DNA from 4 places in the Streptomyces sp. NPDC037288 genome. Region 1 is predicted to be linked to each of the others. Evidence: riboswitches for the same ligand, from Rfam matches in the RefSeq annotation. Region 1 holds a riboswitch; each other region holds the start of a gene.
What was found. Region 1 has a riboswitch for cobalamin ahead of nicT (Nickel transporter NicT). Riboswitches for the same ligand answer to the same signal wherever they lie in the genome.
Positions count from the first base shown of each region.

Region 1 (5,820 bases):
CGACGGGAACCCTCTTCGTGGGCGGTGCGATGGCCATGACCCTCGTGGCCCTGGCCTACCCGAGCATGCTCGGTCTGACCACGGTCACCACCGCCCAGGACCGCGTCATCGCCAACACCCAGTGGGGACCGCTCACCGAGCAGGACCGGGACTTCGTGGTGAAGGTGCGGGCCGCCGGTCTCTGGGAGTACCCGGTGGGGCAGATAGGGCTGCAGAAGGGCACCACGCCGGGGGTCATCACGGCCAGCAAGCACCTGGTCGACGGACACGCGGCACTGGACATCACCTGCCGCAAGATCGCACCGATGCTGAACATCACGCTGCCCAACCTGGCGAGCCCCCAGCAGCAGGGCTTCGTCAGCCAGCTGAAGGCGGACAGCGGCAAGAAGTTCGACAGCGACTTCGCCAACATCCTGCGGATGACGCACGGCGCGATCTTCAACACCATCTCGAAGATCCGTTCCACCACCAAGAACTCGCTGGTGCGCGCCCTCGCCGACCAGGCCAACAACACGGTTCTGGACCACATGACGGTGATGGAGAAGACGGGCCTGGTCGACTTCGACCAGACCCTGTTCCAGCAGACGACCCCGCCGAAGCTGCCCAACTCCGACCTGACCCCGCCACCCCCGGCCGCCGGCCAGCCGGAGGTGGTCCTCACTCCGCCCCCGAACCCCACGTCCACGCCCGTCGACATCAACGGCATCGCGGGCGGCTCGGGGGCGAGCCCGAGCCCGACCGTGGGTTAGGCCAGCCAGACGGTCGTGTCGGGCGGGAGGACTGCACTCCCGTCGAGCGGCGTACTGGCCAGCAGCACCTCGCCCGGCGGCAGCGGCACCGGCTCGGCGGTGAGGTTCGTGACACAGCGCCAGGTCTCCGAGCGGGTGAAGTCCAGGACCCCGGCGGGCGCGTCCGGTGTCCAGGTCAGGGTCTCGCCCTCCAGCAGCTTGCGGCGCAGGCGCAGGGCGGTGCGGTACAGCTCCAGGGTCGAACCCTCCGCCCCCTTCTGCGCCTCGACGGCGTACGACGCGAAGGACGCCGGCTGCGGCAGCCAGGCCGCGCCGCGCCCGAAGCCGTACGACGGTCCGCTCCTGGTCCACGGCAGCGGCACCCGGCAGCCGTCGCGGCCCTTGCGGACATGCCCCGTCTGCTCCCAGATCGGATCCTGGAGGACCGACGTGGGCAGGTCGGCGACCTCCGGCAGGCCGAGTTCCTCCCCCTGGTAGAGGTAGGAGGATCCGGGCAGGGCGAGCATGAGAAGGGTCGCGGCGCAGGCCCGGCGCAGGCCCGCCCCGGTGTCGATCGCGGGCGCGGTGCCGCCGGACAGCAGCCAGGCCGCCGGGTCGGTGCCGGGCGGCAGCACCAGGCGGGAGGCGTGCCGTACGACGTCGTGGTTGGACAGCACCCAGGTGGCGGAGGCGCCGGCGGCCCGGGCGGTGGCGAGGGAGTCGGTGATGACCTGCCGGAGCTCCTCCGCGTCCCACCCGGTCTCCAGGTACTCGAAGTTGAAGGCCTGGCCGAGTTCGTCGGGGCGGGCGTACAGGGCGCGGCGGGCGCCCGGGACCCAGGCCTCGGCGACGGCGGTGCGCGGCGGGCTGTAGGCGTCGAGGATCTTGCGCCAGTCGCGGTAGATCTCGTGGACCTCGTCGCGGTCCCAGTACGGGTGGCTGCCCGGCGGGACGCGCGGCAGGGCCGTCTCGCCGGTGGCGCCGATGTCTCCGACGTCCCGCAGCGGCTCGGTGAGGTCCTTGGCGAGGCCGTGGGCGACGTCGACGCGGAAGCCGTCGACGCCCCGGTCGGACCAGAAGCGCAGGGTGGTGCGGAAGTCGGCGCGGACCTCCTCGTTGTCCCAGTTGAGGTCGGGCTGTTCGGGGGCGAAGAGGTGGAGGTACCACTCGCCGTCCGGGACGCGCTGCCAGGCGCTTCCGCCGAACACGGACTGCCAGTCGGTGGGCGGCCGTTCGCCGTGCGCGCCCCGGCCGGGCCGGAAGACGTAGCGGTCGCGGGCCGGGGAGCCGGGGGCGGAGCGCAGGGCCTGCTGGAACCAGGGGTGCTGGTGCGAGGTGTGGTTGGGGACGATGTCGACGACGACCTTCAGGCCGAGCCGGTGGGCCTCGCCGACCAGGGCGTCGAAGTCGCCCAGGGTGCCGAGGCGGGGGTCGACGTCCCGGTGGTCGGCGACGTCGTAGCCGCCGTCGGCCAGCTCCGACGGGTAGAACGGGCTCAGCCACAGGGCGTCGACACCGAGGCCGGCGAGGTGGCTCAGGCGCTGGGTGATGCCGCGCAGGTCGCCGAGGCCGTCGCCGTCCGCGTCGGCGAAGCTGCGGGGGTAGACCTGGTAGATGACGGCCTGGCGCCACCAGTCGGGGTTCTTGGAGGAGAGGTCCAAGGAGCGGTCTGCCATAGGGGCCATACGGGATCCCTTCGGGGAGGACGACAGTACAGATCTGTCCACATGACCCGGAAAGGGAACCTTCGCAAGGACGCGCGGGGGAGCGTGTCAGCAGTGGTCCAGCACCGCGCGCACCTCGGCGTCCACCACGCGGTACCGCACCACCCGCCCCTCCTTCTCCCCGGCCACGACGCCCGCCGCCCGCAGCAGCCGCAGGGCCTGGGAGACGGCGGGATCGTTCATTCCGGTGGCCACGGCCAGGTCGGAGACGGCGAGCGGGCCGGTGCGGTGCAGGGCGAGGAGCAGGGCGAGCCGGTTGGCGTCGGCCAGCAGCGAGAAGCGGCCGGCCCAGGCGCGCACCCGGTCCGCGTCACCGATGGCGGCGATCGCCTCGCACACCCGGTGACCGTCGATGGTGCGCCGGTCGGCTCGGTCGGCAGGCACGAGATGCATGGCGCCATCCTCGCAGGCGGCTCTGTGATCTTGCATACCTGCACGGGTGCGCAGCTATGCAGTGCCCGGCTCGCACCCGTACGGTGGGCGGGCCGTGGTGCTCGGGAAGTCGATGAGAACTCGACGCGGCCCTCGCCACTGTGATCGGGGAGTTCTCGTCCCGTCCGGCAGCAGCCGGGCCACTGGTCGGTCGTACGACTGGGAAGGCAGGGACGGCGGACGCACGACCCCCCAAGCCAGGAGACCGGCCACGGCACTTCGAAGTGATCCACGAGGTGCTGGAGCGTTCAACCCGATGGCCGATGCTGCTTCCTTCCGCTGGCGGCGCGAGGACACCCTGAAGACGGCGGGACTGCTGGCGGTGATCGTCGCCCTGCACGTCGTCGCCTTCGGGATCCTCTTCCTGCTGGTCGTACCCGAGCACTACAGGGTCGGTACCGACGCCTTCGGGATCGGGCTCGGCGTCACCGCCTACACCCTCGGGATGCGGCACGCGTTCGACGCCGACCACATCGCCGCGATCGACAACACCACGCGCAAGCTGATGGCCGACGGCAAGCGGCCGGTGTCGGTGGGGTTCTGGTTCGCGCTGGGGCACTCCAGCGTGGTGGTCGTCCTCGCGGTGCTGATCGCCGGCGGCACCCGGCTCGCCGGCAAGGTGATGGACGAGCACTCACGCACCCACCAGGTGCTGGGCTTCCTCGGGACGACGATCTCCGGCACGTTCCTGTACCTCATCGCGGCCCTGAACCTGGTCGCCCTGGTGGGCATCCTCAGGGTCTTCCGGGCGATGCGCGCCGGGGCGTACGACGAGCGGGAGCTCGAACAGCACCTGGACGCACGCGGTTTCATGAACCGGATCCTCGGCCGCCTCACCAAATCGATCAGCCGGCCCGGCCAGATGTTCCCGCTCGGCTTCCTGTTCGGGCTCGGCTTCGACACGGCCACCGAGGTCACGCTGATGGTGATGGCCGGTTCGGGCGCGGCGGCCGGTCTGCCCTGGTACGCGGTCCTCTGCCTGCCGCTGCTGTTCGCCGCCGGCATGAGCCTGTTCGACACCCTCGACGGCACCTTCATGAACTTCGCCTACCAGTGGGCGTTCTCCAACCCCGTCCGCAAGGTCTTCTACAACCTCGCCATCACCGGCCTGTCCATCGCGGTCGCCTTCTTCATCGGCACGATCGAGCTGGTCGGCGTCCTGCACGAGAAGTTCGGCCTGCACGACGGCGTCACGGGCTGGATCGCCGGACTCGACCTGGACAACGTCGGCTACCTCATCGTCGGCCTGTTCGTGGTGGTGTGGGCGGCGGCACTGTCCTACTGGCGCCTCGCCAAGGTGGAGGAACGCTGGACGGCGAAGCCCGCCGCCGCCGACTAGCACCACTGCGTGCCGAGGCGGGACGCCCGCCCGTGGCTCAGGTGCCGGACGGTGGCGGTCACCGTCGCCTTCCACCGCCCCGATATCGCGAGTGATCTGGCCGTCCACCGCCGCAAGTCCGGGCTGCCACCGCCGCATCCTGGTCGTCGAGGCCGACGACAATCGTCTGCCCGCGGTCCGCCTCGGCTAGCGCTCCACGGTCTGCAGGTACAGCTTGACGTACCGGTCCACGTCCACCTGCAACGCCACGTCCACCAGGGCCTGTTCGCGCCTGCCCTCGTGGATCTCGGACTCGCCGGGGCGGGGGCGGCGGTCGACGATCGTCTGGCCCCGGGCCGGGCCGGGCGCCAGGGAGACCTCGACGGGCAGGAGCCGGGTGGTGATGCCGTCCGGGTCGGCGACCGCGCACACCGCGCCCGCGTCGCCGAGGCCGCCCGCCTCCTCCGCCTCCGGGGCCTCTCCCTGCGTGGTCGGCCGGTGCGCGAGGAGTTCGCCGGCCAGCCGGGTGCCGGGGTCGCTGCTCGCGCGCAGCCGGTGGACGTCCGGGGCGTCCACCACGACCTGCATGAACACGTCCAGGCCGTACATGGTGATCGGCACGCCGGCCGTGAGCAGGATCGCCGCCGCCTCCGGGTCGTGCCAGACGTTGAACTCGGCGACCGGCGTGGCGTTCCCGACGGCCACCGCGCCGCCCATGAAGACGATCCGCTCGATGTTGCGGGTCACCTCGGGGTGGCTGCGCAGCAGCAGAGCGATGTTCGTCAGCGGTGCGGTGGGGATGAGGGTGACCGGGCGGGGGGAGGCGAGGATCTCGCGGCGCAGGAGGGCGACCGCGTCCAGGTCGGCGGGGCGGCGGGCCGGTGCGGGCAGGCCGAGGTCGCCCATGCCGTCCGAGCCGTGCACATGCCGGGCCGAGCGGGCGGGTTCGATCAGCGGGCGTTCGGCGCCCCGGCCCACCGGGATGTCCGGGGCGCCCGCCTGCTCCAGCACGGTCAGGGTGTTGCGGACCACGCCGTCGACGTCCGTGTTCCCGGCCACGCAGGTCACCGCCCGCAGGTCCAGGCCGGGGTGGCGTACGGCGAGCAGCAGGGCCAGGGCGTCGTCGACGCCGGTGTCGCAGTCGATGATCACGGGGATGGGCTGACCGGTCACAGCGGCCTCCTTCGTCGTACCGACGCTCAAACCCTAGATCAGCGCACGGCGATCAGCCCTACGGCGATCAGTCGCACAGCCGTCGGTCCACCGGCGATCAGTCCCACAGCCCGGTGCCGCGTGCGGCCACCCGGGCGGTGATCCGGGCCAGCAGCTGCGGCACCGGAAGCTCCCCGGGGCGCCGGCCGTCCCGCAGGCGTACGGCGGCCAGCCCGGCCCCGGCCTCACGGGCGCCGATCACCGCCTGGTACGGCACCAGGCGGGCCGCGCGGATCCGGGCGCCCAGGGTGCCGCCGGCGGGACCGGCGAGCTCCGCCCGCAGGCCCAGCTCCAGGGCCTGCCGTACGACCGCCGCCGCCTGTTCCTCCTGCTCCTCGGCGACCGGCAGCACCACCAGCTGGACCGGGGCCAGCCAGGCCGGGAAGGCGCCGGCGTGCGCCTCGAT
Region 1 covers NZ_JBVJVY010000006.1:231,296-237,115, reverse strand. Annotated here, with positions in the region: gene ACZ7GZ_RS10035 (DUF4142 domain-containing protein) at 36-749, shown strand; gene ACZ7GZ_RS10030 (glycoside hydrolase family 13 protein) at 746-2,404, opposite strand; gene ACZ7GZ_RS10025 (ArsR/SmtB family transcription factor) at 2,501-2,845, opposite strand; cobalamin riboswitch at 2,924-3,112, shown strand; gene nicT (Nickel transporter NicT) at 3,141-4,223, shown strand; gene ACZ7GZ_RS10015 (nucleoside hydrolase) at 4,410-5,375, opposite strand; gene thrS (threonine--tRNA ligase) at 5,473-5,820, opposite strand, start outside.

Region 2 (5,820 bases), on a different contig from region 1:
CAGTCGGCTCGCACGCATGGCGCCCAGTATCCACTGACACTGGATGTCAGTGGAGCGTCCCTAACCTGCGGCGCATGGACGACTTCGACTTCCTGCACGGCTCCTGGGACGTGGCCAACCGCCGTCTCACCACGCCGCTCGGCCCCGGCCCCGGCACCTGGGCGGAGTTCCCCGGTCATGCGGTGGTCCGGCCGCTGTTCGGCGGTGCCGGCAACATCGACGAGATCACCTTCCCCACCCTCGGCCGCCAGGGCATGACCCTGCGCCTGTTCGACCGGGAGACGCAGCGCTGGTCGATCCACTGGGCCGACAGCCGGACGGGCCGGCTGGACCCCCCGGTGACCGGCGGCTTCACGGGCGACCGCGGTGACTTCCACGGCGAGGACACCTACGACGGCCGCCCGATCCGGGTGCACTTCACCTGGTACCGCCTCGGCCCGGACACCGCCCGCTGGGAGCAGGAGTTCTCCGCCGACGGCGGCAGTACCTGGGAGCACAACTGGACCATGGACCTCACCCGCACCAGGGGGGCCGACGCATGACGGTCGTCGAACTGCGGCAGTACACCCTGCATCCGGGGGGCCGGGAGACGCTGATCGAGCTGTTCGAGCGCGAGTTCGTGACCGGTCAGCAGGCGGCAGGCATCACCGTCGGCGGCCGTTTCCGAGACCTGGACGACCCGGACCGTTTCGTCTGGCTGCGCGCCTTCCCCGACATGGTGCACCGCCGGCGCGCGCTGGAGGCGTTCTACACCGGCCCGGTCTGGCGGAAGTACCGCGACACGGCCAATGCCACCATGGTGGACAGCGACGACGTCCTGCTGCTGCGGGGCCCGGGGTTCGCGCCGGAGCCGGGCACCCGCGAGGTGGTGGCGACGGTCTGCCGGCCGTCCGACGCGGCTGCCTTCGACGCGTACGCCGCCCGGCACCTGGGCCCGTCCCATGCGCTGCACCGCACCGAGCACGCCGAGAACGACTATCCCCTCCTGCCCGTCCGCACCGGGGAGGACGTCCGGGTCTGGTTCGGCCCGGCCGGGCCACCACCCTGGCCGGTACGGACGCTTCGGCTGGAACCCGTGACGACGTAGCGGGGCGTCGGCTCGCAAGCGCTCGGCACAGGGGCCGTACCCGGGGGGCGATGTCGACGGTGTTGCGACCCAGCGAGTAGGCGAGCACTCGCGCATGAGCCGGCCGGCTGGTGGTCCGGGGCGCCCGGAGGCCGGCCGCTGGTCAGTGCCGATCGCGTGCGTCGCGGACGTGGGTACACTGCTGAACCCCCCTGCCCAGCGGGCCTCCGATCCAGTCCCGCCCCCTGACAACAGCAGCCGGAGCGACCGCTTGACCAGCCGAGTTCTTCTCGTCTCCCCCGCCATGAGCGCGTCGCTGCGGCAGACGCGGTTCGACGACGGCGGCTCGCTCGACGACGGCGGCGCGGCGCGGGCCCGGGCGGCGGCCGGGTCGCTGCCCGCCGCGGGGCGTGTGTCCGTCTCCCCCAGCACGCGCTGCCGGGAGACGGCCACGGCGCTGGGCCTCGACGGGGTGCCGGTGCCGGAGCTGGCGGGGCTCGACGTGGGCCGCTGGCGGGGCCGCACCCTTCAGGAGGTGGGGGCGGCCGAGCCGGAGGCGGTGGGCCGCTGGCTCACCGACCCCGGCTGCGCACCGCATGGGGGTGAGTCCGTGCAGGACCTGTGCGCAAGGGTCGCGCGGTGGCTGGCCGACGCGCAGGCCGTGGAGGAGCGTGCGGTCGCCGTCGTCGAGCCGGAGGTGGTGCGGGCGGCCGTCGTCGACGCGCTGGGGATGTCCGCCACGGTGTTCTGGCGCCTCGACGTGCCGCCGCTGAGCGTGACCGAACTCAGTGGCCGGGCCGGGCGCTGGAACCTGCGGCTGGGGCGTCCGCCTGCCGCTCCGGACGCCGATTAGGCGCCGCCGGCCGGCGGTTCACGCTGCCGAGTCCCGGTGACGGCGCAGCAGGGCCGTTATCGCGCAGCGCAGGCAGGTGCCGTCGGCGCTCGGCTCCGTGGCTTCGCGGTCGGGGCATGTCGGCGGCGCCGGGTGGGACCGTCCCCGGCAGCCGTCCCCGGAGGCCGCTATCAGGGTTTCCAAGTCGTGCAGGAGCTGCTCGGTGCGCTTGGCCTGCTGGGCGAGTACCCGCACGCGGGCGCTCTGGCCGCCTGTCTGCCGTCGGCTGGCAACCAGTTGCTCGTATTCCCGCAGGGTGAGGGCGACCGCGTCGCGGCCACCGAAGGTGATGTGGCGGGGCTGTGGGGCTCTGGCCACTCGGTTCCTCCACTCCTCACCGAGGTGATCCGCGGCCGGTCCGCCGGATTCCGTGCCCTGCCGGTGGTCCCGTGCGCGTCGGTGTCCGGAGAACGCCGGAGGGCCCCCGGATGGTTCCGAAGGGCCCTCTGTTGTCCGGAAGGGGTCAGTGCGCGGCCGGAACCGCTCGCCCGCTCCCGGCCGTCGCCGGCTCGGGCTTCAGCAGGCGCTCGGCCAGCTCGCCGAAGAGGAGGCCGAATCCACCCCACAGAGTGGTCTGGATCGCCAGTGCCGAGAGCCGGAACCGCCACAGGAGGGTGGCCGGGAAGCCCTTGGGCACCTCGTTGACGACGGGCAGGAACTGGTAGGCCAGCCCGATCACGACGGCGAACGCGGCCACCGCGACGACCGTCGCCCACCAGGTGCCCAGGCGGGGAGCCAGGCGCTTGCCCAGGAGAGTGGCGGCGATCGCCAGCAGGACGCTGAGCAGCATCATCAGGAAGTACAGCGTGGTCCGCTTGCCGATGGTGTCGGCGTTGCCCACCGACGGCGGGTTGGCCGGGTACTTCAGGAACGGCACGACGTACACGGCGAGCAGGGCGCAGCCCGACAGCAGCAGTGCCGTGGCGCGCGGGCTGAAGCGGCCCACGCGGCCCAGGGCGAAGCAGAAGGCGAGCGCGGCGATGCCGCCGAAGGCGACGCCGTAGACGAGGACTCCCGTGGCGAGGCCGGCGGTGGACTGCAGGGAACGGGAGACGACCTCCATCTCGTGTTCATGGGAGTGGGCTTCCTCGAAGCTGATCGCCTTGTCGACGCTCGGCTCACCGAGGACGTACGCCACGACGAGGGCGAGCACGCCGGCCGCCAGGCCGGCGAGCATGCCCCGTACGAGGAGGTTCCGTACCGTTGCGGAGTTCATGGGTGTGCGGTGTCCCCTTGCCTCAGTGGCAGGGGAAACCGAGCAGGTGGCGGGCGTCGTGCACCCACTCGTGGACGTCGGTGCCGTTGAGCACGGAGGTGGCGCCCTGCTCGGCGCCGACGAAGTAGAGCAGGATCAGCATCAGGATGCCGAAGAAGACCGCCCAGGGAGCAATCGCCTTCAGCGGCAGCGTGGCGGGAACGACGGGGGTGGTGGCTGTCGGCTGGGCGACGGTCTGCGCCATGGCAGAACCTCCTCTGGGAGTTCGCGTCCCATCTCGGTGGTGCACAGGACGACGGCCACGGGTCTGACTCACGGGATGCCGCGGGGGCGTCTCGCATACAGTGGCGCGACCGTGCCGGATTCCCACCGGCTTCCGTCTCGCCGTCGTCGATATCGGACCGACCGTACCGCGTGTCGCGCGCACGGCCAAGACCGCCTCCGGCCGCCGTGATCTTTCCCTCTCACCAGGCGTGACGGTGCGAGGCCGGTGGGACGGCGGCGCGGGCGGGGTCCAACCCGACGGTCGCGGGCCGAAGTTGTGCGCGGAGTGCGCGTCGGCAGCTCGCCCCGCACGGTGGCGTCCTGCGCCGGCTCGGTGCCGAACCGGACCCCCGGGTCAACGGGGATCCGCACGGCGCCGCGGCGGTGTGAAGGTGTACAGGTCGAGGATGTCCGGCTGGGGAGCGACGCCCGGGCCGCCCGCCCGCACCCAGGTCACGATGTCCTCGGTCGCGTCCGGATCGTTGACGAGTCCGAGCCAGACCGGCCGCGCACCGGCGGCCCGGCCCGCCGTGGACGGCTGTACGACGATGACGTTGGCCTGGTCGCACACGTCGAGGCAGTCGGAGATCCGCACCGGCATCTCCGCCCTCAGCCGTGCGGTCTGCGCCATGTGATCGACCCCGGGCACCTTGGGACTGCCGCAGCAGCAGTCCCGGCACACGACGACCCGGCACGGTGCTGCCGCGCTTCCCGTCACAGCGCCGCCGGACGCCTCTCGCGTCGGCCTCTCGGACACGCCCATGCCACTCCCCTCCCGGGGAGATCCGCCCCGGAGTGCGTCGAGGAGGCGACCGCGTGAGTCTCTGGCTCCCGGGTCGTCGCCCGCCCGGCCTGCCCCCCCCGGGGGGAGGCCTGCCGGAACTCGCTCACCGGTCACAGTGGCGGGACCGCGCCGGATTCACACCGGCTTCCTCGGACCGCCGTCGCCCTATGTCGCCGGTCATCATGCCATCACCGGGCGGAGCGCCGCGTGTGCCGTCACCGCCCGCGCCCTTCGAGGCGCGGTGGGGGCAAGCGACTGGGCTACCGCTGCACGCTGCCCGCGGGGCGCCGGCCGGCCCGGTGGCCCGTGCGGCGTATGTGGGGGATCAGGGCCGGGACTTCGGCGCGGTAGGCGTCGTAGGCGGCGCCGAACTGCCGGGCCATCAGGCCGTCCTCGGTCCTGACCCGGTGCAGCAGCCAGGGGACGGCGACCACCAGGAACGCCACCCAGACGCCGAAACCGCAGGCCAGCATGGAACCGGTGACCAAGCCGAGCAGCCCGGTGTAGATGGGGTGCCGGACCAGCCGGTAGGGCCCGTCCGTCCGGAGCTCGTGGTGCTCCCGGACCGTCGGCACACTGGCCCACATCGTGCCCAGCACCCAGCGGGCCCACAGCAGCAGGGCGGTCGAGGCGACGGCGAGCAGGACGCCCAGGAGCGCCGGCGCCGGCTGCCAGTACTGCAGCCGGCGCCAGAAGCCCTCGGAGCGCCCGACCAGGGTGAAGAAGACGGCGACGCCCGCGCTCAGCAGCAGCCGGCGCGGCAGTGTGCGGCGCAGTCCGCGCACCCAGCCGCGCAGTCCGGACCGGCTCTTCACACCGAAGTAGACAGCGCCCGCGACCCAGGCCGCGACGAAGACGAGGACGCAGACGTCGATGGTCAGGACAAGTGCCGAGTGAAGAGAACCCATGTCTCAAGAGTGCTCCGCGCACCCAGCCGATCACCACCACCCACGGGTCGATGGAGAAGCCCCCGACCGGGATCCACCGGTCTCCACCGTCCTCCATCCACGGATGGAGAACGCGGAGGCAACGCCCGCGGGAGAGACGGAAGTTCGGGCGTGTCCCGGGTGGGACGCTGCTAGCCTGCGCGCAGGTGCTCGGGCGGGACAGGGGAGGAGCTGAACGCCGTGGTCCATGCGTTCGCCGTGTACCGGGACGCCATGCGCGAGGCGTGGGGAGACTGGTGGCTGGCCTGGCCCCTGCTGCAGAAGATCGCCGTGGGGGACGTCCTGCACGACTCGCGGGGGTCCGTCCGCGCGGCCGGGACACTGGCCGACCGCGCGATCACCTTCGACACGACGGCACCCGAGGCCCGCGGCGCGTTCGTGCACGACGCCGGCGGCGGGATCGAGGTCCGCTTCAAGGCCTCCGGCACCACGGACCCGCTGTTCACGGCCCTCGTCGACGCGGACGCCGGAGTCCTGCTGCGGTTCGCCCGGCAGCGGGCCGCGCTGGTGGCGTACCAGGGCCTGGCCGCAAGCGGCCTGACGGACACCCGTGCCCTGGCCGGCACACTCGTCCGCCGCTACTGGCAGGGCCGGTGGGAGGCCGGGCTGCTCGCCGTGACCGAGGTGGTCCGGGCCGACGCCGCCGCCGTG
Region 2 covers NZ_JBVJVY010000010.1:133,752-139,571, reverse strand. Annotated here, with positions in the region: gene ACZ7GZ_RS15015 (helix-turn-helix transcriptional regulator) at 1-18, opposite strand, end outside; gene ACZ7GZ_RS15010 (hypothetical protein) at 75-542, shown strand; gene ACZ7GZ_RS15005 (NIPSNAP family protein) at 539-1,087, shown strand; gene ACZ7GZ_RS15000 (histidine phosphatase family protein) at 1,338-1,919, shown strand; gene ACZ7GZ_RS14995 (hypothetical protein) at 1,938-2,276, opposite strand; gene ACZ7GZ_RS14990 (CbtA family protein) at 2,422-3,174, opposite strand; gene ACZ7GZ_RS14985 (CbtB domain-containing protein) at 3,197-3,418, opposite strand; cobalamin riboswitch at 3,456-3,595, opposite strand; gene ACZ7GZ_RS14980 ((2Fe-2S) ferredoxin domain-containing protein) at 3,794-4,201, opposite strand; cobalamin riboswitch at 4,258-4,372, opposite strand; gene ACZ7GZ_RS14975 (methyltransferase family protein) at 4,483-5,130, opposite strand; gene ACZ7GZ_RS14970 (hypothetical protein) at 5,350-5,820, shown strand, end outside.
Region 2: linked by a shared signal. The riboswitch ahead of ACZ7GZ_RS14985 (CbtB domain-containing protein) and the one ahead of nicT (Nickel transporter NicT) in region 1 are both predicted to bind cobalamin.

Region 3 (5,820 bases), on a different contig from region 1:
GGGATGTCCAGATCCGCGAGCGCCCCGATGTCCCAGGACTCCTCGTCGCCGCCCGCCGACGCCTGCGAGGCGTGGGTGCCGCCGGCCGCGAGCACCGTGGCGACCAGCACGTCGGCCTTCGCCAGCAGCTCGTACAGCCCGGCGTCCGCGCCGCGCAGCGAACCGCAGTACACCGGCAGGGCGTTGGCACCCTGCGCCTCGATCGCCTCGCACAGGGTGTCCACGAAGGCGGTGTTGCCGCTCAGCTCGTGCGCCCGGTAGAAGAGCACCCCGACGGTCGGCCGGCCGCCCTGGATCCGGTACGAGCCGTGGACGCCGTACTCCGGCATCTTCCGCGGCTCCTCGAAGCCCTCACCGGTCAGCAGCACGGTGTCCGACAGGAACCGGGACAGCTCCAGCAGGTTCGCGGGCCCGCCCTCGACCAGGTACTTCAACGCCTCCGCCACCACACCGGCCGGCACCGACGACTCGGCCATCAGCTCCGCGTCGGGGACGGCCTCGCCGCCCAGCAGCACGGTCGGGATCCCGGCCGCCTTCAGCGCGGCGAGCCCCTCCTCCCAGGCGCGCTTGCCGCCCAGCAGCCGTACGACGGCCAGGTCGGCCCCTTCGAGCAGGCGCGGCAGTTCCTCGCGGACGTCCACCCGGGTCGGGTTGCCGATGCGGTAGTCCGCGCCGGAGGCCCGGGCCGCCAGCAGATCCGTGTCGGCGGTCGACAACAACAACACTGTGCTCATGCGGGCGCTCCCGGTGGAATGAAAGGCAGTCCTTGCGGCGCGCCCGACTCGATGAGCCGCCAGAGCGCGTCCGTGTCCGCGTGGTGTTCGATCAGGTCGCCGAGCCGGTCGAGCTGCTCCTCGCGCAGCGCGGCGAAGGAGGTGCCGGGCGCCGGCACGAAGCGGCGGCCCGCGGCGGCGGCCACCTCGCGCAGGAAGGCCCGCCGGAAGCCGTCCGACTCCAGCGAACCGTGCCAGTGCGTGCCCCAGGCCTGGCCGACCCGGCAGCCGTCGAGGAAGGGTTCCCCGCCGTCCACGGAGGCGACGCCGTGGTGGATCTCGTACCCCTCGACGCGCTCGCCGAGGGCCTCTCCGGCCGGGCGGGTGAGGGTCTTCTCGCGGGCGAACCGCACCCGCACGGGCAGCACGCCGAGCCCGTCGACCGCGCCGGCCCGCGACTCGACCTCGTCCTCGATGTGCTCGCCGAGGATCTGGAAGCCGCCGCAGATGCCGAGGATCGGGCGTGCTTCGGCGGCCCGCCGGACCAGCGCGTCCGCGAGGCCCCGCTCGCGCAGCCACTCCAGTGCCCGCACGGTCCCGCGGGTGCCCGGGACCACCACGAGATCGGCGTCCGCCAGCTCCTCCGGCCGGTCCACGAACCGCACCACGACACCGGGTTCGGCGGCCAGCGCGTCCACGTCGGTGAAGTTGGACATCAGCGGGATCGCGCAGACGGCGACGCGCAGCACGTCCTCGCCGACCGGGGGAGCGACGGAGGACTCCCGGACGGTGCCGCGCAGCGACACCCGCAGTCCGTCCTCCTCGTCGATGCCGAGCCCGTGCCGGAAGGGCAGCACGCCGTAGGTGTGCCGCCCGGTGAGCCCGTGCAGCATCTCCAGGCCCGGCTCCAGCAGGGAGACATCGCCCCGGAACTTGTTCACCAGGAACCCGGCGACCAGCTCCTGGTCCTCGGGCGAGAGCAGGGCGACGGTCCCGAAGAAGGACGCGAAGACGCCCCCGCGGTCGATGTCGCCCACCACCAGCACCGGCAGGCGTGCCTGGCGGGCGATCCCCATGTTCACGATGTCGGTCCGGCGCAGATTGATCTCGGCCGGGCTGCCCGCACCCTCACAGATCACCGCGTCATACGTGCCCCGCAACTCGGCCAGACAGTCCAGTACCGTGCCGAGGAGCTTCTGCTGGCGCCCCCCGTGGTACCCGCGCGCGCTCAGCTCGCCCACCGGCTTGCCCAGCAGCACGACCTGGCTGCTCCGTTCGCCGCCCGGCTTGAGCAGCACCGGGTTCATCAGCGCGGTCGGCTCGATCCGGCAGGCCTGGGCCTGCATGGCCTGGGCCCGCCCGATCTCCGCGCCCTCCCGGGTCACGAAGGAGTTGAGCGACATGTTCTGCGCCTTGAACGGCGCGACCTTCACGCCCTGGCGCACCAGCCACCGGCAGATCCCGGCCGTCACGACGCTCTTGCCGGCGTCGGAGGTGGTGCCGGCGACGAGGAGACCCCCGCTCACTTGCCACGTCCCTTCAGGCTTTTGACGAGGTGGCGCGCGGCGACCGTGGTGCCGAGCGCGAGCAGGCCGACGCGGCGGGAGAGCCGTACGGCCCGGTCGATGTCGGTGACCCGGACGGCCCGTCCGGTGTCCCCGTTCAGCACCGGCCGGTGTTCGACCCGGCCGCTGTAGGAGAGCGTGCCGCCCAGGCGTACGCCGAGGGCGCCCGCGAAGGAGGCCTCCACGGGCCCGGCGTTGGGGCTCGGATGCCGGTGGGCGTCGGCGTTCCAGGCGCGCAGGGCACCGCGCGGGTCGGGTCCGGCCGCGGCGGCGAGTACGGCGGTCAGCCGCGCCCCCGGCCAGCCGGCCAGGTCGTCGAGCCGGGCGGAGGCCCAGCCGTAGCGCCGGTACCGGCGGGACCTGTGACCCACCATCGCGTCCAGGGTGTTGACCGCCCGGAACCCGAGCAGCCCCGGAACCCCGGCCACGGCCCCCCACACCAGCGCCCCCACGACGGCGTCGGAGGTGTTCTCGGCGACCGACTCGACCACCGCCCGGGCGATCCCGTCGGCGTCCAGTGCCTGCGGATCCCGGCCGCACAGATGAGGCAGCCGCGCCCGCGCCGCCTCGACGTCCCCGGCCTCCAGCGCACGCCCGATCGTGCGGGCCTCGCGGGCGAGCGACGTACCGCCGACGACCGCCCAGGTGGCGGCGGCGGTCAGTGCGAGGGAGGCGGTGGGAGAGGGGCGTACGGCGCTTGCGGCCACCGTGCCGAGTGCGACGGCGCCTCCGGCGCACACGACGGTGTGCAGGGCGCCCCAGCCGCGGTGGTCGTGCCACAACGCGCGGTCCACGGCAGCGGCCGCCCGCCCGAACACGGCGACCGGATGTCCACGGCGCGGATCGCCGAGGAGGAGGTCACCGAGAAGGCCGGCGGCGGCGCCGTACGCGTACATGCGATCGGCACCCATCGGCTCAGCCGGCCGTGGGTACAGGAGCGGGCCTGGTGCGGGTCCTTGTCCTTCGGCAGCCGAGCATGGCGATCCGTGTCCTCACTCAGGGTGTCCGCGCCCTGGTTCGACGAGATTCGGCGGTGAGAGTTCCTGGCTCCCGGGGGTTCTTCCCCGGTGACAGTGGCGGGACCGCGCCGGATTCGCACCGGCTTCCTCTCCTGCCGCCGTAGATGGCCTGGGCAGTCCACCACGCGCCCGGAACGGCCGTCAACTTGCCGTTGACCTGCACGGGGAGAGTGTGCCGATCCCCACATCGCGGGGCGTGCGGGGCATGGGAAAGGCCCCCCTTCCGCGGAGAGCGGGAGGGGGGCCTTCGCAGGGTGGGTCAGGGCTTGGCCACGATCAGGTAGATGCCGTACGCCACCGCCGCCGCGCACGCGGCGAAGCAGACGTAGGCGCCGGTGACGGCGAGGCCGGCGGAACCGCCCTGGGCCGCGGCCTTCTCGCGCCGGGCCAGACCGCCCACGCCGAGGGTGAACAGGGCCACCAGGCCCACCGCGAACGCGAGGCTGACGCCGAAGACGGAGCCGAGGGCCGCCCAGTCGATCTTCATGATGCTTCCTTCGGTAACCGGGGTGACCGGGGTCAGACGGTGGCGGCCGGCGGGGCGGCCGGGGTCGCGGGCTCGGCGGCGGCCGGGGAGGCGATCGTCGCCGTCAGGTCGCCGGCGAGCGTGCCCGCCGGGGGCGGGGTCACCGCGGCGATGGCGGTGGTCACCACGCCGGCCGGCTCCTCGGTGTCGGCGGCGACGTTGGTGTGGTCGACGACCTCACGGCGGGAGATCTTCCAGATCGCGGCGCTCGCGGCGACCAGGAAGACGGCGACCGCGGCGGTGCCCCAGTCACCGAGGTCCGTGACGGACTCGGCGCCCGCGCCGACCAGCGCGGCGGCCGGGAGGGTGAGCACCCAGGCGACGGCCATCCGGGTCGCGGTGGACCAGCGGACCACCCCGCCCTTGCGGCCGAGGCCCGCGCCCATCACCGAACCGGAGACGACGTGCGTGGTGGACAGCGAGAAGCCCAGGTGGGACGAGGCCAGGATCGCGGTGGCGGCGCTGGTCTGGGCGGCGAAGCCCTGGCGCGGCTCCAGGTCGGTCAGGCCCGTGCCCATGGTGCGGATGATGCGCCAGCCGCCGATGTAGGTGCCGAGCGCGATGGCCAGGCCGGCCGAGAGGATGACCCAGGTGGGAGGGTTGGAGCCCGGGGCGATGGCGCCGCCCGCGATCAGCGCGAGGGTGATGATGCCCATCGTCTTCTGGGCGTCGTTGGTGCCGTGGGCGAGCGAGACCAGGCCGGCGGAGGCGATCTGGCCGGCGCGGTAGCCCTTGCGGGTGGCCTCGCTCTCGGCCTTGCCACCGATGCCGTAGGAGAAGCGGGTGGCCAGCAGCGACGCCAGGCCCGCCACGACCGGCGCGGCGACCGCGGGCAGCAGCACCTTGGTGACCAGCACGTCGCCGTGCACGGCACCGAAGCCGGCGGAGGCGACGGTGGCGCCGATCAGACCGCCCATCAGGGCGTGCGAGGAACTGGACGGCAGACCCACCAGCCAGGTCAGCAGGTTCCAGAGGATCGCGCCGACCAGGGCGGCGAAGATGACCTCGGGACGGATGCCGGCCTCGTCGACGAGACCCTTGGAGATCGTGTTCGCGACCTCCACGGAGAGGAAGGCGCCGACCAGGTTGAGGGCGGCGGACATGGTTACCGCGATCTTCGGCTTCAGGGCGCCTGTGGAGATGGTGGTGGCCATCGCGTTCGCGGTGTCGTGGAAACCGTTCGTGAAATCAAACGCGAGTGCGGTTACCACCACAATCGCGAGGATCAGCGAGAAGCTTTCCATTTACCCAGGCAATCGTTCGAGGTCATTGGCTGGACGAACGTAGGCAACCTGGGTGAACGGAAGATGAACTGAGGCGGGCGTCGCGGTGTCCGTAGGGAGGGAGTGGTGTTCCGTTCGGCCCCCGCGGCCCAGGCGCCCCATGGCTACCGGCCCCGCGCGAGGGTCCGCAGCCGGCTCGTGGACCCGTTGAAGAGATTCTGGTCACCCGGCAGCCGGCCCTTGGTGCCGGACTGCCAGATGGTCCAGTACTGCCATCCGCCCGGCAGCTTCCCCGGCCGCGAGGTGCCGTGTCGGGCGATCCACAGGGGGTTGCCGGAGAACGCGCGGCTGTTGCCGGTGCACAGTTTCCACCACTGGGTGGTCGTGTAGATCACCGGGCGGCGGCCGGTCTTCCGCCTGACCTCGTTGCTGAAGGACCGGATCCAGCGGACCATCCGCTTCTTGCCCATCCCGTAGCACTTGTGCTTCTTGTCGTACGGGTTGTACTCGATGTCGAGCGCGGGTGGCAGCGTCCAGCCGTCCGCCCGCCAGCCGCCGCCGTGCCGCACGAAGTACGCGGCCTGCTTGGCGCCGGAGGACTTGTCCGGCCGGGCGAAGTGGTAGGCGCCCCGGACCAGGCCCGCCTTGCGCGCGCCGTCGTACTGCTGGGAGAAGTAGGGATTGCGGTAGTCCGTGGACTCCGTCGCCTTGACGTAGACGAACCGCGCGCCCTTGGACCGGGCGGCCGGCCAGTCGACCCGCTTCTGGTGCGAC
Region 3 covers NZ_JBVJVY010000029.1:53,704-59,523, forward strand. Annotated here, with positions in the region: gene cobN (cobaltochelatase subunit CobN) at 1-734, opposite strand, end outside; gene ACZ7GZ_RS28270 (cobyric acid synthase) at 731-2,239, opposite strand; gene ACZ7GZ_RS28275 (cobalamin biosynthesis protein) at 2,236-3,189, opposite strand; cobalamin riboswitch at 3,294-3,435, opposite strand; gene ACZ7GZ_RS28280 (hypothetical protein) at 3,557-3,784, opposite strand; gene ACZ7GZ_RS28285 (inorganic phosphate transporter) at 3,817-5,067, opposite strand; gene ACZ7GZ_RS28290 (lysozyme) at 5,211-5,820, opposite strand, start outside.
Region 3: linked by a shared signal. The riboswitch ahead of ACZ7GZ_RS28275 (cobalamin biosynthesis protein) and the one ahead of nicT (Nickel transporter NicT) in region 1 are both predicted to bind cobalamin.

Region 4 (5,820 bases), on a different contig from region 1:
TGCGCATCGAGCGGCTGCGCATGGCCAACGGCGAGCCGATGGCCATCGAGACCACGCATCTGAGCGCCAAGCGCTTCCCGGCGCTGCGCCGCTCCCTGGTGAAGTACACGTCCCTGTACACCGCCCTCGCCGAGGTCTACGACGTCCACCTCGCCGAGGCCGAGGAGACCATCGAGACCTCGCTGGCCACTCCGCGCGAGGCGGGCCTGCTCGGCACCGATGTGGGCCTGCCGATGCTGATGCTCTCCCGCCACTCCCTGGACCGCGAGGGCAAGCCGGTGGAGTGGGTGCGGTCGGTGTACCGGGGGGATCGCTACAAGTTCGTGGCGCGGCTCAAGCGGCCGGCCGAGTAGAGATACTCAACACGGCCCGGGGGTACGGCCGGTGGACCTTCGCTGAATCGATATGCCGATATGCGGACGAGGTCTTCCACTGCCGCGACACCGTCACCTAGATTGCCTGCGCATTACACAGGTGATCAGCGAGGGGACGGAGAGCCGTGGCATGTCCGACACACCTGAAGTGAGACCACCGGTCGTCACCCCGGTCCGGGTGATCATAGCCTTGTGCCTCGTCGCGCCCTTCGTGGCGATGCTCTGGGTCGGCTCCTACGCCAGGACGGATCCGGCCCTCATAGGGATCCCGTTCTTCTACTGGTACCAGATGCTCTGGGTGCTGGTCTCCGCCGCGCTCACCATGACCGCGTACCAGCTGTGGCAGCGCGACCAGCGCGCCCGCGCTCACAAGGGCGGTGAGGCGAAGTGAAGGACGGTGTCAACGGCGTCGCGCTCGGCGTCTTCGTCTTCTTCTTCCTGGCCGTCACGGTCATGGGCTTCCTCGCCGCACGCTGGCGCAGGGCCGAGAACGAGCACTCCCTGGACGAATGGGGCCTGGGCGGACGGTCGTTCGGCACCTGGATCACGTGGTTCCTGCTCGGCGGCGACCTGTACACGGCATACACCTTCGTGGCCGTACCGGCGGCGATCTACGCGGCGGGCGCGTCCGGCTTCTTCGCGGTGCCGTACACGATCCTGATCTACCCGCTGATCTTCACCTTCCTGCCGCGCCTGTGGTCGGTCAGCCACCGCCACGGCTATGTCACGACCTCCGACTTCGTGCGCGGGCGCTTCGGCTCGAAGGGCCTGTCGCTGGCGGTGGCGCTGACCGGCATCCTGGCGACGATGCCGTACATCGCGCTCCAGCTCGTCGGCATCCAGGCGGTGCTGGACGTGATGGGCGTGGGCGGGGGCAGCAGCACCAACTGGTTCGTACGGGACCTGCCGCTGCTGATCGCCTTCGGCGTGCTGGCGGCGTACACCTACTCCTCCGGCCTGCGCGCTCCGGCCCTGATCGCCTTCGTCAAGGACGCGCTGATCTACGTCGTCATCGCGGTGGCGATCATCTACATCCCGATCAAGCTGGGCGGCTTCGACGACGTCTTCGCCAAGGCGGGCCACGCGTTCAGCCAGGTCAACCCGGCCACCGGCAAGCCGCGCGGCGCGCTCGCGCCGCCGGAAGCGGGCCAGTGGACGTACGCCACCCTGGCGCTGGGCTCGGCGCTCGCGCTCTTCATGTACCCCCACTCGATCACCGCGACCCTGTCCTCCAAGAGCCGCGAGGTGATCCGCCGCAACACCACGATCCTGCCGCTGTACTCCCTGATGCTCGGTCTGCTGGCCCTGCTGGGCTTCATGGCGATCGCGGCCGGCGTCAAGGTCACCAACGGCCAGCTGGCCATCCCCCAGCTGTTCGAGGACATGTTCCCGGACTGGTTCGCGGGTGTGGCCTTCGCGGCGATCGGCATCGGCGCACTCGTGCCGGCGGCCATCATGTCGATCGCGGCGGCGAACCTCTTCACCCGCAACATCTACCGGGACTTCATCAAGCCGGACGCCACGCCCAGGCAGGAGGCCCAGGTCTCCAAGATCGTCTCACTGCTGGTGAAGGTCGGCGCCCTGGTCTTCGTCCTCACCATGGACAAGACGGTCGCGATCAACTTCCAGCTGCTGGGCGGCATCTGGATCCTGCAGACCTTCCCGGCCCTGGTCGGCGGCCTGTTCACCCGCTGGTTCCACCGCTGGGCGCTGCTCGCCGGCTGGGCGGTCGGCATGGTGTACGGCACGGTCGCGGCGTACGGGGTCGCCTCGCCGACCCAGAAGCACTTCGGCGGCTCGGCCAAGGAGATCCCCGGCATCGGGGAGATCGGCTACATCGGACTGACCGCGTTCGTGCTCAACGTCGCCGTGACCGTGGTCCTCACCTTCGTCCTCAAGGCCGTCAAGGCCCCCGAGGGCGTCGACGAGACCAGCCCGGACGACTACACGGCGGACGCGGGCGACCCCGGCGTGCAGGCGGAACTGCCACCGGCGACGGCGGCAAGCGCGCACTAGCCGCACCTCGGCCGGGCGTACGGGCGGCTTTCCGTCCGCGTGTGCGCCCGGCCGTCGCGTCCCGGAACCGGTCCGGTGCCCAGCCGGGCCCTGCACCTCGGGAGTTGACCCTCCGAAGCCGAGCCGACACAACATCTGGGGGTGACACGACAGCACGGCACTAGATGTATGCTCATCCTCGCTGTCGTCGCAGGGGAATCCGGTGCGAATCCGGAACTGTCCCGCAACGGTGTACTTGTGCATGTCCGTTCCCGTGAACGCCGTGCACAGGAGTCAGTCCGAGGACCTGTCGACAGCGCACCCGGCCGTCCGGCCGGTGTGCCCTGAGACGTCCGGGCCTCGCGGAGTGGGCCGGTGGACGCGACGCCGTGTGCGCTCGTGGCTGCCCCCTGCCCTCCGCAAGGCCCCCGTGCCGAGCGAGGGAGAGCCCCACGTGACCATCGCGCCAGCAGATCCGGCTTCAGCCAGCGGCCTGGAGACCGACGGTCCCGGTACCGCGCTGCTGCGGACCCTGACCGAGCTGACCGCCGACCTCCCCGACGCCGACCCCGGCCGGGTCGCCGCCGCCGCGCTGCGCGGCCGGTCGGCGCGCGCCGACGAGGCGGAGTTGCGCGAGCTGGCCACGGAGGCCGCCGCCGGGCTCATCTCCGAGGACCCCGCCTACTCCAGGCTGGCCGCCCGGCTGCTGACCCTCACCATCCGCGCCGAGGCGGCCTCGCAGGGCGTGACGTCCTTCACCGGGTCCGTGGCCGTGGGGCACCGCGAGGGGCTCATCGCCGACCGGACCGCCGAGTTCGCGCGGCTGCACGCCGAGCGGCTGGACGCGCTCGTCGACACCGGCGCCGACGACCGCTTCGGCTACTTCGGGCTGCGCACGCTGCACAGCCGCTACCTGCTGCGGCACCCGATCACCCGCAAGGTCATCGAGACCCCCCAGCACTTCATGCTGCGGGTCGCCGCAGGCCTCGCCGAGGACGACAGCGTCCGCTCCGTGGACGAAGTCGCCGGGCTCTACGGGCTCATGAGCCGCCTCGACTACCTGCCGTCCTCCCCCACCCTCTTCAACTCCGGCACCCGGCACCCCCAGATGTCGTCCTGCTACCTCCTCGACTCCCCGCTGGACGAGCTGGACTCCATCTACGACCGCTACCACCAGGTGGCCCGGCTCTCCAAGCACGCCGGCGGCATCGGTCTGTCGTACTCCCGGATCCGCAGCCGCGGTTCGCTGATCCGCGGCACCAACGGGCACTCCAACGGCATCGTGCCGTTCCTGAAGACCCTGGACGCCTCGGTGGCGGCCGTGAACCAGGGCGGCCGGCGCAAGGGGGCCGCGGCCGTCTACCTGGAGACCTGGCACTCCGACATCGAGGAGTTCCTGGAGCTGCGGGACAACACCGGTGAGGACGCCCGCCGTACGCACAACCTGAACCTCGCGCACTGGATCCCGGACGAGTTCATGCGCCGGGTCAACGCCGACGCGCAGTGGTCGCTGTTCTCCCCGGCGGACGTGCCGGAGCTGGTGGACCTGTGGGGCGAGGAGTTCGACGCCGCCTACCGCAAGGCCGAGGACGCGGGCCTGGCGAAGAGGACGATCCCGGCCCGTGAGCTGTACGGCCGGATGATGCGCACCCTCGCGCAGACCGGCAACGGCTGGATGACCTTCAAGGACGCGGCCAACCGCACCGCCAACCAGACGGCCCTGCCCGGTCACGTCGTCCACTCCTCCAACCTCTGCACGGAGATCCTGGAGGTCACGGACGACGGCGAGACGGCGGTCTGCAACCTGGGCTCGGTCAACCTCGGTGCGTTCGTGAGCAACGGGGACATCGACTGGGAGCGCCTCGACGAGACGGTCCGCACGGCCGTCACCTTCCTCGACCGCGTGGTCGACATCAACTTCTACCCGACCGAGCAGGCGGGCCGGTCGAACGCCAAGTGGCGGCCCGTCGGCCTCGGTGCCATGGGTCTGCAGGACGTGTTCTTCAAGCTGCGCCTGCCGTTCGACTCGCCGGAGGCCAAGGCCCTGTCCACGCGGATCGCCGAGCGCGTCATGCTCGCCGCGTACGAGGCCTCCGCCGACCTCGCCGAGCGGAGCGGCCCGCTGCCGGCCTGGGAGAAGACCCGTACCGCCCAGGGTGTCCTGCACCCCGACCACTACGACGCCGAGCTCACCTGGCCCGAGCGCTGGGCGGCCCTGCGCGAGCGGATCGCGGCCGTCGGCATGCGCAACTCGCTCCTCCTCGCGATCGCGCCCACCGCCACCATCGCCTCCATCGCGGGCGTGTACGAGTGCATCGAGCCGCAGGTGTCGAACCTGTTCAAGCGCGAGACGCTGTCCGGTGAGTTCCTGCAGGTCAACTCGTACCTGGTGAAGGATCTGAAGGAGCTCGGCGTCTGGGACGCGCGGACCCGTGAGGCGCTGCGCGACTCCAACGGCTCCGTGCAGGACTTCGCCTGGATCCCGGCCGACGTACGGGCCCTGTACCGCACGGCGTGGGAGATCCCGCAGCGCGGCCTGATCGACATGGCGGCGGCGCGGACCCCGTTCCTCGACCAGGCGCAGTCGCTCAACCTCTTCCTGGAGACGCCGACCATCGGCAAGCTCTCCTCGATGTACGCGTACGCCTGGAAGTCGGGCCTGAAGACGACGTACTACCTGCGCTCGCGGCCCGCGACGCGCATCGCCCGCGCCGCCCGGGCGCAGGCCCAGAAGACCATCCCCGTCCAGCAGGCCGCTGATCCCGACGCGGTCGCCTGCTCCCTGGAAAACCCCGAGTCCTGCGAGGCCTGCCAGTAATGACCACCCGTAACACCAACCTGCTCGACCCGGGTTTCGAACTGACTCTCCGCCCGATGCGCTACCCGGACTTCTACGAGCGCTACCGGGACGCCATCAAGAACACCTGGACCGTGGAGGAGGTCGACCTCCACTCGGACGTCGCCGACCTCGCCAAGCTGACCCCGGCCGAGCAGCACCTGATCGGCCGGCTGGTGGCCTTCTTCGCGACGGGTGACTCGATCGTCGCGAACAACCTGGTCCTGACGCTGTACAAGCACATCAACTCCCCCGAGGCGCGCCTGTACCTGAGCCGGCAGCTGTTCGAGGAGGCCGTGCACGTCCAGTTCTACCTGACCCTGCTGGACACCTACCTCCCCGACCCGGACGACCGGGCGGCGGCCTTCGCGGCCGTCGAGAACATCCCCTCCATCCGCGAGAAGGCCGGGTTCTGCTTCAAGTGGATGGACTCGGTCGACAAGCTCGACCGTCTGGAGACGAAGGCCGACCGCCGTCGCTTCCTGCTCAACCTGATCTGCTTCGCCGCGTGCATCGAGGGCCTGTTCTTCTACGGCGCCTTCGCGTACGTCTACTGGTTCCGCAGCCGGGGTCTGCTGCACGGTCTCGCCACCGGCACCAACTGGGTGTTCCGCG
Region 4 covers NZ_JBVJVY010000020.1:69,112-74,931, reverse strand. Annotated here, with positions in the region: gene ACZ7GZ_RS22635 (GntR family transcriptional regulator) at 1-353, shown strand, start outside; gene ACZ7GZ_RS22630 (DUF3311 domain-containing protein) at 505-765, shown strand; gene mctP (monocarboxylate uptake permease MctP) at 762-2,390, shown strand; cobalamin riboswitch at 2,559-2,698, shown strand; gene ACZ7GZ_RS22620 (ribonucleoside-diphosphate reductase subunit alpha) at 2,824-5,187, shown strand; gene ACZ7GZ_RS22615 (ribonucleotide-diphosphate reductase subunit beta) at 5,187-5,820, shown strand, end outside.
Region 4: linked by a shared signal. The riboswitch ahead of ACZ7GZ_RS22620 (ribonucleoside-diphosphate reductase subunit alpha) and the one ahead of nicT (Nickel transporter NicT) in region 1 are both predicted to bind cobalamin.